Regions from separate parts of the Streptomyces sp. NPDC047453 genome, predicted to be linked through region 3. Evidence: riboswitches for the same ligand, from Rfam matches in the RefSeq annotation. Region 3 holds a riboswitch; each other region holds the start of a gene.
The links. Region 3 has a riboswitch for cobalamin ahead of ABZ818_RS18735 ((2Fe-2S) ferredoxin domain-containing protein). Riboswitches for the same ligand answer to the same signal wherever they lie in the genome.

Region 1 (4,270 bases), on a different contig from region 3:
ACGTATCGAACATGAATGGTGTTTGGAAAGCGCCTCTTCTCACAGTGTTCCTGTTCGTCGGCGCATGGTGTTCAATCGCCGCATGGGGAACACGGGCCGTCTGAGGCGGATCACGGACGCGGTGCGCGAGGCGGGAAGCCTCGGCGTCGGCCAGTTGGCCGAACTCACCGGAGCCTCGGAGATGACCATCCGCCGCGACCTGGAGGCCCTGGCCGCCCAAGGCGTACTGGAACGCTTCCGGGGCGGCGCCCGGTCCCTGCTGCTGCGCGGCGAGGAGCCACCCTTCCCCCTGCGCGCGCAGGAGGGCACACGGGCCAAGCAGCGCATCGCCGCGGACGCGGCCGCGCTGATCGCCGACGGGGAGACGGTCGTCCTCGACAGCGGCACCACCTGCCTGGAAGTGGCCAGGGCGCTGCGCGGCCGGCGGGTGACCGTGATGCCGCTGTCCCTCCAGGCCGTCGACGCGCTGGCCGACAGTCCCGGGCAGACCACCCTCCTCGTGCCCGGCGGCCGGCCCCGTCCGGGCGAGGGAGCCCTCACCGGCCCCCTGACCCTGGCTTCGCTGGCGGCCCTGCGCTTCGACACCGCCGTCATCGGCTGCTGTGGGCTGACCGCACAACAGGGCCTGACCGCCTACGACTTGGACGACGCGGCGGTGAAACGGGCCGCGATCGACTCCGCCCGGCGCGTGCTCGCCGTGGCCGACGGCACCAAACTGTCCCGTACGGCGCACGCCTTCGTCGCACCGGTCTCGCGGCTGCACACCCTCGTCACCGACGATTCCGCGCCACCCGGCGAGGTCGAGACGATCCGCGCCGCGGGCACGATCGTCAACACCGCGCGGTGGGAGTGAAGTTGACCATCCGAATCACTCTCGTCGCGCCCGCGACGAGCCCGTCGCTGCGGCAGGCCCGGTTCGACGACGGCGACTCGATCGACGACGGCGGGGCGGCCAGGGCCCGTTCGGCGGCCGGATCGCTGCCCGCGGCCGCCCGCGTGCTCCTGTCCCCGAGCGCACGCTGCCGGGAGACGGCGTCGGCGCTCGGCCTCGACGGCGTGGCGGTACGGGAGTTGGCCGGTCTGGACGCGGGCCGCTGGAGGGGCCGGACCCTGGAGGAGGTGATGGCCACCGAGCCGGAGGCGGTGGGCCGCTGGCTCGCCGACCCCGACTGCGCACCGCACGGCGGGGAGTCGGTGCGGGACGCGTGCGAGCGGGTCGGGCACTGGCTGGACAGCGCGCGGGACACCGACGGCCGTACGCTCGCGGTGGTCGAGCCGGAGGTCGTACGGGCCGCGGTCGTCCATGTGCTGGGCGTGCCCGCGACCGGTTTCTGGCGGCTGGACGTACCGCCTTTGACGGCAACGGAGTTCAGCGGTCGGGCCGGCCGCTGGAATCTGCGGCTCGGACAGCCGCTGGCGGCGGCGTCCTGACGAACGCGACAGGGCCCCCGGACGGATCCGAAGGGCCCTGTCGTGTGCCGAAGGGTTCAGTGCGCGGCCGGCACCGCCTGCCCGGACGCGGCGGTCGCGGGGCTGGGGTTCAGCAACCGCTGGGCCAACTCGCCGAAGAGCAGCCCGAATCCGCCCCACAGGACGGTCTGCATGGCCAGGGCGGAGAGCCTGAACCGCCACAGCAGGGTGGCCGGGAAGTCCGCCGGAACCTCGTTGACGACCGGCAGGAAGGCGTAGGCCAGCCCGATCACCACGGCGAAGGCGGCCACCGCGGCCACCGTCGCGTACCACGTGCCCAGCGTGGGCGCGAGGCGCTTGCCCAGGATCGTGGCGGCGATCGCGAGGAGGATGCTGAGCAGCATCATCAGGAAGTACAGGGTCGTGCGCTTGCCGATGGTGTCTTCCTGGCCGACCGCGGGCGGGTTGGCCGGGTACTTCAGGAACGGCACGACGTACACGGCCAGCAGCGCGCAGCCGGACAGCAGCAGCGCGGTCGCCCGCGGGGAGAAGCGGCCCACGCGGCCCAGCGCGAAGCAGAAGGCGAGCGCGGCGATACCGCCGAAGGCGACCCCGTAGACGAGGACGCCGGTGGCGAGACCGGCGGTGGACTGCAGGGAACGGGAGACGACTTCCACCTCGTCATGAGAGTGGGAGTGGGAGTGCGCCTCCTCGAGGCCGATCGCCTTGTCGACGAACGGCTCCCCGAGGAAGTAGGCGGCGACCAGGGCGAGCACACCGGCGGCAAGGCCGGCGAGCATGCCCCGCACCAGAAGGTTTCTTACCGTTGCGGAGTTCATGAGCGTGCGGCGTCCCTCGCCTCAGTGGCAGGGGAAGCCGAGCAGGTGGCGGGCGTCGTGCACCCACTCGTGGACGTCCGTGCCGCTGAACACGGAGGTGGCGCCCTGCTCGGCGCCGACGAAGTAGAGCAGGACCAGCATGAGAACGCCGAAGAAGACCGCCCAGGGAGCTATCGCCTTCAGCGGCAGCGTGGCGGGAACGGCGGGGGTGGCGGTCGGCTGAGCGACGGTCTGCGCCATGGCAGAACCTCCTCTGGGAGTTCGCGTCCCATCTCGGTGGTGCACAGGACGACAGCCGCGGGTCTGACTCACGAACATCCCTGGGGCGTTCGCATACAGTGGCGCGACCGTGCCGGATTCCCACCGGCTTCCGTCGTGCCGTCGTCGATATCGGACAGACGGTATCGCGTGCCGGGGGCCCGGCCAAGACCGCGACCACGGACGTGATCTTCTCCACCAGCCGTACTCCGCGGAACTTGCGGAGGCTCCTTTTCGACCCTGAAGCGTCAGCCTCAGCCCTGGAGCGTCAACGCCGTGTAGGCGGCCTCCGCGCGGCGGGAGCCCGGAGTGTCCGGCGGGGCGTTGCCGAGGAAGCCGTGCGTGGTGCCGTCGAAGTGGATCCGCCCCTGGGACAGGACGGTGATGCGGTCCGCGTCGTCGGCCGCCCCTCCCAGACTCTGCTGCCGCGATGGCCCGACAGGGCGCTCCGGTGCTGTGGCAAGATGCGCTGGCAGGCTCTGACCAGCTCAGACCGGTGGGACGGCGCACGCTGCTGCCCCGCCGTCCGGCGCACCCACAGGCACTCCGCCCGCCGCGCCACTCGATCCGCACGCACCACCCCGGAGGGACGAGCCCCGTGCTCACGTCGTACGCCGCCCACTTCGACACACCAGCCGGGTACCTGGACTTCGCACGTTTCGGACCGCCCTCCCGGGACGCCGTCACCGCCACCGCGCGCGCCCTGGAGGCGTCCGCCCGCGCCGACCACACCACCGTGGACACCCTGATGCGCGCGGAGGAGACCGCGCGGGACACGGCCGCCCGTCTCGCCGGCACCGACGCCCGGCACACGGTGCTCCTCCCGAACGCGTCCACCGGACTGTTCCACGCCGCACTCGGCATCCGAGAGGGCGTGGTCGTCGCGCCACGCACCGACTTCCCCGCCAACCACTACCCGTGGCGCCGCTCCGCGGACCTGGGCCGGGCCACTCCGCGCTGGATCGACCCCGCGCCCGGCTCCGGAGTCACCCCCGACCTGGTCCGCGCCGCGCTGACCGACGACGTCGTGGCCGTGTCGGTCAGCGCCGTGGACTTCCGCACCGGGTTCCGTGCCGACCTGGCGGCGCTGCGCGAGGCGATCGGGCCCGACCGGCTGCTGATCGTGGACGCCATTCAGGCGTTCGGTGTCGCCTCGCTGTCCTGGGACGCCGCCGACGTGGTGGTCGCGGGCGGCCAGAAATGGCTGCGCGCCGGATGGTCGACCGGCTTCGCCTCGCTGTCCGACCGCGCTCTGGAATCCCTGGAGCCGGTCCTCACCGGCTGGACGGGCGTCGAGGAGGTCGGCCTCTTCGACGGAGCCGAGCACCCGCCCGCCCCGGACGCACGACGGTGGTCGATCACCAATCTGAGTCCGGTGACGGCCGCCGCGTTCGCGGCCGCGCTGGACCTCGTCGAGCGGCACACCGTCGCCGCCATCGAAGCCGCGATCGCCGTACGGATCGCCGAACTCACCGAGGTCGTCGAAACGTGCGGCGGCCGCGTCCTCTCCCCCGTCGACCCGGCGCGGCGCGCGGGCATCCTCTCCTTCACCCTGCCGGACCACGATCCGTCCCTCGTCGCCAAGGCACTGCACGCCGAAGGCGTCACCGCGACCGTGCGCACCGACTCGCTCAGGCTCTCCCCGCACGCCTCGACCCCGCCGGAGGCAGCCGAACGGGTCGCCACCGCACTGTCGTCCCTGGAGAGTTGAACCCGCGAGTCGGCGACACGTCGAACCCGCGGACCGGCGATCTCCTTTCCGT
Region 2 (4,270 bases), on a different contig from region 3:
CCAGCACGGTGTCGCCCACGCGGACGGACACGTTGCCGGAGGTGCCGACGACCAGTCCGTCGGACACCGTGCGGCGGGCCGCCGCGACCAGCGCCCGCCAGGCGCGGGCCGTCTCTCCGAGTTCGGTCATGTGCCGATCGTGCCAGGACACCTCACGCGAGCGACCGCTCTCTCCTCATCGGACCACGGGAACGGACACCCCGATGACCGACTCAGTTCATCTTCCGTTCATCCGGGTTACCTACGTTCAACGCGCCAATGACGCTCGAACGATTGCCTGGGTAAATGGAAAGCTTCTCGATGATCCTCGCGATAGTGGTGATCACCGCACTCGCGTTCGATTTCACGAACGGTTTCCACGACACCGCAAACGCGATGGCCACGACCATCTCCACCGGTGCGCTCAAGCCCAAGGTCGCGGTGGCCATGTCCGCCGTGCTGAACCTGGTGGGCGCCTTCCTGTCCGTGGAGGTCGCCAACACGATCTCCAAGGGTCTCGTCGACGAGACCGGCATCCGTCCCGAAGTCATCTTCGCCGCCCTGGTGGGCGCGATCCTCTGGAACCTGCTGACCTGGCTGGTCGGACTCCCCTCCAGTTCCTCGCACGCCCTCATGGGCGGTCTGATCGGCGCCACCATCGCCTCGGCCGGTTTCAGCGCCGTGCACGGCGGTGTCCTGCTCACCAAGGTCCTGATCCCGGCGGTCGCCGCACCGGTCGTCGCGGGTCTGGCCGCGCTGGTCTCGACCCGGCTGTCGTACGGCATCGGCCGTAAGTCGAATTCGAACGGCAAGGCGGCCGAGAAGGGCCACCGCGCCGGGCAGATCGCCTCCGCGGGCCTGGTCTCGCTGGCCCACGGCACCAACGACGCGCAGAAGACGATGGGCGTCATCACCCTCGCCCTGATCGCCGGCGGCGCCCTCGCCCCCGGCGCCAACCCTCCCACCTGGGTCATCCTCTCGGCGGGCCTGGCCATCGCGCTCGGCACCTACATCGGCGGCTGGCGCATCATCCGCACCATGGGCAAGGGCCTGACCGACCTCCAGCCGCAGCAGGGCTTCGCCGCCCAGACCAGCGCGGCCACCGCCATCCTGGCCTCCTCCCACCTCGGCTTCTCCCTCTCCACCACGCACGTCGTCTCCGGTTCGGTGATGGGCGCGGGCCTGGGCCGCAAGGGCGGCGTGGTGCGCTGGTCCACCGCGAGCCGCATGGCCGTCGCCTGGGCCCTCACGCTGCCCGCCGCGGCCCTGGTCGCGGCCGGCGCGGAGGCCGTGACGCGCCTCGGCGACTGGGGCACCTGGCTCGTCGCCGCGTTCCTGGTGGCCTCCAGCGCCGCGATCTGGAAGATCTCCCGCCGCGAGGTCGTCGACCACACCAACGTCAACGAGACCGAGGAGCCGGCCGGCGTGGTCACCCAGGCCATCGCCGCCGTCACCCCGCCCCCGGCCTCCCCGGTGACCGAGGAACTCACCGCCACGATCCCCGCCCAGGCCTCCGCACCCGCCGGTGAACCCGCGTCCGTGGCGACCCCGCCGGCCGCCACCGTCTGAGCCCGCGCCACAGGCAGAAGGAAGAGAAGCACCATGAAGATCGACTGGGTGGCCCTCGGCTCCGTCTTCGGCGTCAGCCTCGGCGTCACGGTGGGCCTCGTGGCCCTGTTCACCCTCGGCATCGCCGGCCTCTCCCGCCGCGAGCGGGCCGTCGCCGCGGGCCACGGCGGCGGGGCCCTCGCGGTCACCGGCGCCTACGCCTGCTTCGCCGCGTGCGCCGCCGCCGTGGCCTACGGGATCTACCTGATCGTGGCCTAACCCGCCGCGGCCCGGCCCCTGGCAACCGGGTTCGGGTCCGGGTCCCACCCCCTCACGTCACCCGCCCTTTCCGGGCCGTCCCCACGACGGCCCGGGAAGGGCGGGTCTTCTGGTCCCCGGCGCCCGCGGTGTGGGCCTCATCTCAGTACCCCTGCGCAGGTCAACGGCAGGTTGACGGGTGTTCGCGGTGCGTGGTGGACTGCCGGAGCCAAGTACGGCGGCAGGAGAGGAAGTCCGGTGCGAATCCGGCGCGGTCCCGCCACTGTGACCGGGGAAGAACTTCCCCGGGAGCCAGGAACTCTCGCCGCCGGTCTCGTCGAACCAGGGCGTGGACACCCTGAGTGAGGACACATATCGCCATGCGCGGCTGCCGACCAAGGTTCACCAGCGTCTGTCCGACCGTCCGCACGACCGGCTGACCCGATGGGTGCCGATCGCGACTTCGCGTACGGCGCCGCCGCCGGCCTCCTCGGTGACCTGCTCCTCGGCGATCCGCGCCGCGGGCACCCCGTCGCCGTGTTCGGACGGGCCGCGGGTGCCGTGGAACGCGCGCTGTGGCGGGACCACCGCGGCTGGGGCGCCCTGCACACCGCCGTGTGCGTGGGGGGCGTCGTGTCGTCGGCCGCGCTGGCCGTGTCCGCCGCGCGTTCCTCCCGTACCGCGTCCGTCGCGCTGACCGCCGCCGCCACCTGGGCCGTCGTCGGCGGGACCTCCCTCGCCCGTGAGGCACGGGAGATCGGGCGCGCGCTGGGGGCCGGGGACGTCGAGGCCGCCCGGGCGCGGCTGCCGCATCTGTGCGGGCGCGACCCGCAGGCGCTGGACGCCGACGGGATCGCCCGGGCCGTCGTCGAGTCCGTCGCCGAGAACACCTCCGATGCGGTGGTGGGCGCGCTGGTGTGGGGCGCCGCCGCCGGTGTGCCGGGCCTTCTCGGCTTCCGCGCGGTCAACACCCTGGACGCCATGGTCGGGCACAAGTCCCCCCGGTACCGCCGCTACGGCTGGGCCTCGGCCCGGCTCGACGACCTCGCCGGATGGCCGGGGGCCCGGCTCACCGCCACCCTGGCGGCCGTCGCGGGCGACGACCCGCGCGGTGCCGTACGGGCCTGGCGCTCCGACGCCGGGAAGCATCCGAGCCCCAACGCCGGTCCGGTGGAAGCCGCCTTCGCGGGGGCGCTCGGGGTGCGGCTGGGCGGCACGCTCTCGTACGCCGGGCGCGTGGAGCACCGCCCGGTGCTCAACGGCGCCGGACGCGCCGTCCGGCCGGGTGACATCGAGCGCGCGGTACGGCTCTCCCGCCGCGTGGGCTGGCTCGCGCTCGGAGTGTGCGCGGGCGTACGGCTGCTGAAGAGAGGACGGACGTCATGAGTGGCGGTCTGCTCGTCGCCGGCACCACCTCCGACGCCGGGAAGAGCGTCGTCACGGCCGGGATCTGCCGGTGGCTGCGGCGCCAGGGCGTGAAGGTCGCTCCCTTCAAGGCGCAGAACATGTCCCTCAACTCGTTCGTCACCCGGGAGGGCGCCGAGATCGGGCGGGCGCAGGCCATGCAGGCCCAGGCGTGCCGCATCGAGCCGACCGCGCTGATGAACCCGGTGCTGCTCAAGCCGGGCGGCGAGCAGAGCAGCCAGGTCGTCCTGCTGGGCAAACCGGTGGGCGAGTTGAGCGCGCGCGGCTACCACGGCGGGCGGCAGCAGAAGCTCCTCGGCACCGTGCTGGACTGCCTCGCCGAGCTGCGGAGCACGCACGACGCGGTGATCTGCGAGGGGGCGGGCAGCCCGGCGGAGATCAACCTGCGCCGGACCGACATCGTCAACATGGGGATCGCGCGCGGCGCGCGGCTGCCCGTGCTCGTCGTCGGCGACATCGACCGCGGTGGCGTCTTCGCCTCCTTCTACGGCACGCTCGCACTGCTGTCGCCGGAGGACCAGGAACTCGTCGCCGGGTTCCTCGTCAACAAGTTCCGCGGGGACGTCTCGCTGCTCGAACCCGGGCTCGACATGCTGCACGGGCTCACCGGCCGGCGTACGTACGGCGTGCTGCCGTTCCGGCACGGGCTCGGCATCGACGAGGAGGACGGGCTGCGCATGTCCCTTCGGGGAGCCGTGCGGGAGTCCGCCGTGGCTCCCCCGGTCGGGGAGGACGTGCTGCGGGTCGCCGTCTGCGCCGTGCCGCTGATGTCCAACTTCACCGACGTGGACGCGCTCGCCGCCGAACCGGGCGTCGTCGTGCGGTTCGTGGACCGGCCCGAGGAGCTGACCGACGCCGACCTCGTCGTCGTGCCCGGCACACGCGGCACGGTCAGGGCGCTGGAATGGCTGCGGGAGCGGGGGCTCGCACGGGCTGTGGCGAGCCGGGCCGCCGAGGGGCGGCCGGTGCTGGGCATCTGCGGCGGCTTCCAGATCCTCGGCGAGCACATCGAGGACGACGTGGAGAGCCGGCGCGGGCACGTCGACGGGCTGGGCCTGCT
Region 3 (4,270 bases):
GTCCTCGACCGTCGCGGCGGCACAGCAGGGGTCGATCCATTCCCTCTGCCCCTCCAACTCCCCTTGTGGCAGCGGTCGGGCATGACGCGCCAGCACCTCCCGTACGGGCGTGCCGGCGAGGTCGTCGATGAGGGCCGGCAGAGCCGCTGACGGCACGTAGTGGTCGGCGAGCCCGCAGAGCACGGCGTCGCCGGCGCCGATCTGCGCACCGGTCAGCGCGAGATGGGTGCCCAGTTCCCCGGGGGCGAGGGCCAGCAGATGGGTGCCGCCGACATCGGGTATGAAGCCGATGCCGGTCTCCGGCATCGCGATCCGCGAGCGCTCGGTGACAATGCGGACGCTGCCGTGCGCGGAGACGCCGACGCCGCCTCCCATCACGATGCCTTCCATGACGGCGACGTACGGCTTCGGATAGCGGGCGATACGGGCGTTGAGGCGGTACTCGTCGCGCCAGAAGGCGGCCGAGGCGGTGCCGTCCCCGTCACGGACGTCGTCGTGGATGGCGCGGATGTCACCGCCCGCACACAGGCCGCGCTCCCCCGCGCCGGTGACGACGACGGTCTCCACGGCCGGGTCGTGCTCCCAGGCCGTCAGCGCCGCGTCTATGCGGCGCACCATCTCGTGGGTGAGGGCGTTGAGGGCCTTCGGCCGGTTGAGGGTGATGTGGGCGGCCCGTCCGTCGGTGTGGAACAGGACGGGTTCCTCGGCGGCGGTCATCCGAACGCCTCCGTCAGGCCGCGGGCCACGATGACACGCATGATCTCGTTGGTTCCTTCCAGGATCTGTTGCACGCGCAGGTCACGGACGATCTTCTCAAGGCCGTACTCGCCGAGGTAGCCGTAGCCTCCGTGCAGTTGGAGCGCCCGGTCGGCGGCCGAGTAGCCGCTGTCGGTTGGTGCGATCACGCCGTGCATGCCCTGCACGCCGGGCGCCGGAATCGGCGGATCCGCGAGGTCCGCGGGTCCCGGAGCCTCCTACAGTCGAGGTATGCGCATCGTCTCCCTGCTGCCCGCCGCGACCGACATCGTCGCCGAGCTCGGGCTGTCGGAGCAGTTGGCCGGCCGTACCCACGAGTGCGACTGGCCGCCGCGCGAGGTCGCCCCGGTGCCCGTGGTGACCGGGGCCGACCTGGACCAGGACGCGCTCACCAGCCGGGAGATCTCCGACGCCGTCGGCGGGGCGGCGCACTCCGGCTCGTCGCTGTACACGCTGGACACCAAGGCTCTGGCCGCCCTGCGCCCTGACGTGGTGCTCACCCAGGACCTGTGCGACGTGTGCGCGGTGTCGTACGAGAAGGTCAGCCGGACCGTGCGGCTGCTCGACGCCGACACCCGAGTCCTCAGCCTGGAGCCGCGCACGCTCGACGACGTACTGGACTGTCTGGTCACCGTCGGCGACCTGCTCGGCGTGCGCGAGCGCGCGCAGCGGAGCCGGGCCGAGTTGCAGGCGCGCCTCGCCCGGGTCCGCGGCGCGGTCGCCGGCCTCGACCGGCCCCGGGTCGTGGCCATCGAGTGGCTCGATCCGCTGTGGCCTGCCGGGCACTGGGTGCCCGAGCAGATCACCAGCGCCGGAGGTGAGCCTCTCCTCGCCGCGCCCGGCGAGCACACCAAGCCGATGACCTGGGAGGCGGTACGCGCCGCACAACCGGACGTGGTCCTCGTCCTGCCGTGCGGCTTCCCGCCTGAACGCACCCTGCGCGAAGCCGCGTTGCTCACCGGGCTGCCCGGCTGGACGGATCTGCCCGCCGTTCGGTCCGGCCGCGTCTGGGTGCTGGACGGGCCGTCCTACTTCAACCGGCCCGGCCCCCGCGTGGTGCGCGGCACGGAGGTTCTCGCCCAGGTCCTGCACGGTGTGCCGGCCGGCGAGGCGGTCACACCGGCCGAGGTCTGCCCGTTCCCCGGCCGGTGACGACCGGCCGGCCTCCTCGCGCGTGCGGGCCTCAGGAATCCGTGGCACGTCGTGGCGGTGTGATGGCGTAAAGGTCGAGGATGTCCGGCAGGGGAGCCACGCCCGGGCCTCCGGCGCGCACCCAGGCGACGATGTCCTCGGTCGCGTCCGCATCGTTGACGAGTCCGAGCCAGACCGGCCGCGCACAGGCGGCCCGGCCCGCGGTGGACGGCTGGACCACGATGACGTTCGCCTGCTCGCACACGTCGAGGCAGTCGGAGATGCGCACTGGCACCTCCGCTCGCAGCCGCGCGGTCTGCGCCGCGTGATCGACCCCGGTCACCTTGGGGCTGCCGCAGCAGCAGTCCCGGCACACGACGACCCGGCACGGCACCGAACCGCTCCCCGTCACGGCACCGCCCGGTGCCTCGTCCGTCGGCCTCTCGGGCACGCCGCACCACTCCCCCTCCCGGGGAGATCCGCCCCGGGATCGCTCGAGGAGGCGACCGCGTGAGTCTCCTGGCTCCCGGGTCTTCACTCGTCCCGCCTTCCCACCCCGGGCGGGGCAGTGGCCTTCCGGAACTCGCTCACCGGTCACAGTGGCGGGACCGCGCCGGATTCTCACCGGCTTCCTCGGACCGCCGTCGCCTTATGTCGCCGATCATCATCCCATTGCCGTTCGCTCGCTTGAGAACGGCCCGCTTCTGAGAACGGCCCGCTTCGCTCATTTCTGGCACTGCGGGCACCAGACCGTGCGGCGGCCGCCGACGCGGTTCGAGCACAGAGGCCACCCGCAGCGGGGACACATCGGCTCGCTGTCGTCCCTGTGCCCGGTGAGCCAGGAGCGCCTCGGCGGCACGCACCCGGCGCGCACGGACGTCTCAAGGACCCGGCCCATCCCCGCATAGACGCGCCGGATCTCGGTCTCGCTCAGGTCCCGCGCGGGAGTCCGCGGAGGGACACGGGCCCGCCAGAGGATCTCGTCGGACAGGAGGTTCCCGAGACCCGCGATCACGGACTGGTCCATCAGCGCGCTCTTGACGGCGCGCCTTCGTCCCGACAGCAGCTCCCTGAATTCCGGTGCGCGCACGGTGAGGGCGTCGGGACCGAGACCGTCCGTGATCCGTTCGATCTCCATGTCGTCGGCCAACCGCACGCCCTGCAGCTTGCGTTGATCGCGATAGCGGAGGTGCCGGGAACCGTCGATCGTCAGCAGGAGGCGGTCGTGCGCCTCGACCGGTTCGTCCGGGGAACAGCACCGCAGCGACCCCGTCATGCCGAAATGCCAGACAAGGGTGGGACCGCCGTCGTCCGTCGGCACGAACAACCACTTTCCGTGCCGCCATGCCTGCCCCAGACGCCTGCCCACCAGCTCGCTCCGCAGCCGCTGCGCGCTGACACCGCGCAGAACCCCCGCGTCCCGCACCTCGACGTCCGTGACACACCGGCGCCGGCCGCAGGTCATCAGCACCTCGCGGAATCCCTCGACATCCGGCAGTTCGGGCATGCGTTCGTCCCGGCTCTTCGTCGTGCGGTCGTCAGGCCGCCACACGCGGTGACGGGTACCCGTGGAGGGCGCGCCCACGCGCTCGGCACTCTGCTTCCGGGCGTCATGCCTCCGATCGGACGCTCGCCGGTTTGACGGACGGCTCGACCGGGATACCCGCGGAGGGTGCGGACGCTCCTGGGCGGCTACTGAGCCGTCGTTGCTTTTGGGCCGACCCGGCCCACGGCCTACCGGCGCTTCACCCAACGGGTGCGGCTGCAATAGCGAACAGTCCCTCGTAGGGTGGACCGTCATGGCCGAGTCTCACCCGCTGCTGGGCATGTTCCTCAATGCTGCCGACGGACGCTTCCCGCCTGCAGACGGCCGCGTAACAGTTCTTCCGCCTCTGCCGGGCGGGCTGGAGTGCTCGGTCGCCTTCACCGGGCACGCCGTGATCGCCACCGCCCTGTCCACTTCCGACATCCAGGCTCAAGGACCCGACGGTTACGGGGCTTCAATGGCTCCTGATTTCCTGCGCCACCTCGCAGGTCGTGAAGGGTGGATCGACAGCATCGACGCGACACTCGTTGCGCATGGCGTGCCGTCCCCTCGCCGCCTGCCCGAACGTCTTGACGTCGATGACCACGCGCGCGTTCGTTACGCTCAGGCTCTGCGTACCGACGTCCGTGTCCACGGAGACGAACGCGGCCTTGTCACACTGGCCGTCGGCCTGGCTGGACGGCGCGAGATAAGCGTCGAACTCAACCACCCTGGTAGCAGTGCGACTGGGCTCGGTCGCTCCCTGCTGCGTGACGCGCTCACCTTGCTCCCCGCCGGTGAGCCGGTTTTCGCCGCTGTCGCCCCAGGCAACGCTCGATCCCTTCGAGCTTTCCTCGC

Region 1: linked by a shared signal. The riboswitch ahead of ABZ818_RS38490 (CbtB-domain containing protein) and the one ahead of ABZ818_RS18735 ((2Fe-2S) ferredoxin domain-containing protein) in region 3 are both predicted to bind cobalamin.
Region 2: linked by a shared signal. The riboswitch ahead of ABZ818_RS05630 (cobalamin biosynthesis protein) and the one ahead of ABZ818_RS18735 ((2Fe-2S) ferredoxin domain-containing protein) in region 3 are both predicted to bind cobalamin.

The regions. Positions count from the first base shown of each region.
Region 1 is NZ_JBEYTS010000095.1:9,606-13,875, forward strand. Features, by position in the region: gene ABZ818_RS38475 (DeoR/GlpR family DNA-binding transcription regulator) at 83-853, shown strand; gene ABZ818_RS38480 (histidine phosphatase family protein) at 856-1,431, shown strand; gene ABZ818_RS38485 (CbtA family protein) at 1,488-2,249, opposite strand; gene ABZ818_RS38490 (CbtB-domain containing protein) at 2,271-2,489, opposite strand; cobalamin riboswitch at 2,528-2,664, opposite strand; gene ABZ818_RS38495 (aminotransferase class V-fold PLP-dependent enzyme) at 3,106-4,218, shown strand; gene ABZ818_RS38500 (MFS transporter) at 4,270-4,270, opposite strand, start outside.
Region 2 is NZ_JBEYTS010000004.1:22,209-26,478, forward strand. Features, by position in the region: gene ABZ818_RS05615 (class II aldolase/adducin family protein) at 1-130, opposite strand, end outside; gene ABZ818_RS05620 (inorganic phosphate transporter) at 286-1,548, shown strand; gene ABZ818_RS05625 (hypothetical protein) at 1,582-1,806, shown strand; cobalamin riboswitch at 1,993-2,130, shown strand; gene ABZ818_RS05630 (cobalamin biosynthesis protein) at 2,230-3,171, shown strand; gene ABZ818_RS05635 (cobyric acid synthase) at 3,168-4,270, shown strand, end outside.
Region 3 is NZ_JBEYTS010000019.1:10,446-14,715, forward strand. Features, by position in the region: gene ABZ818_RS18720 (enoyl-CoA hydratase/isomerase family protein) at 1-717, opposite strand, end outside; partial or broken gene ABZ818_RS18725 (acyl-CoA dehydrogenase family protein) at 714-893, opposite strand; gene ABZ818_RS18730 (cobalamin-binding protein) at 988-1,908, shown strand; gene ABZ818_RS18735 ((2Fe-2S) ferredoxin domain-containing protein) at 1,940-2,281, opposite strand; cobalamin riboswitch at 2,400-2,522, opposite strand; gene ABZ818_RS18740 (DNA-formamidopyrimidine glycosylase family protein) at 2,612-3,394, opposite strand; gene ABZ818_RS18745 (hypothetical protein) at 3,888-4,142, opposite strand.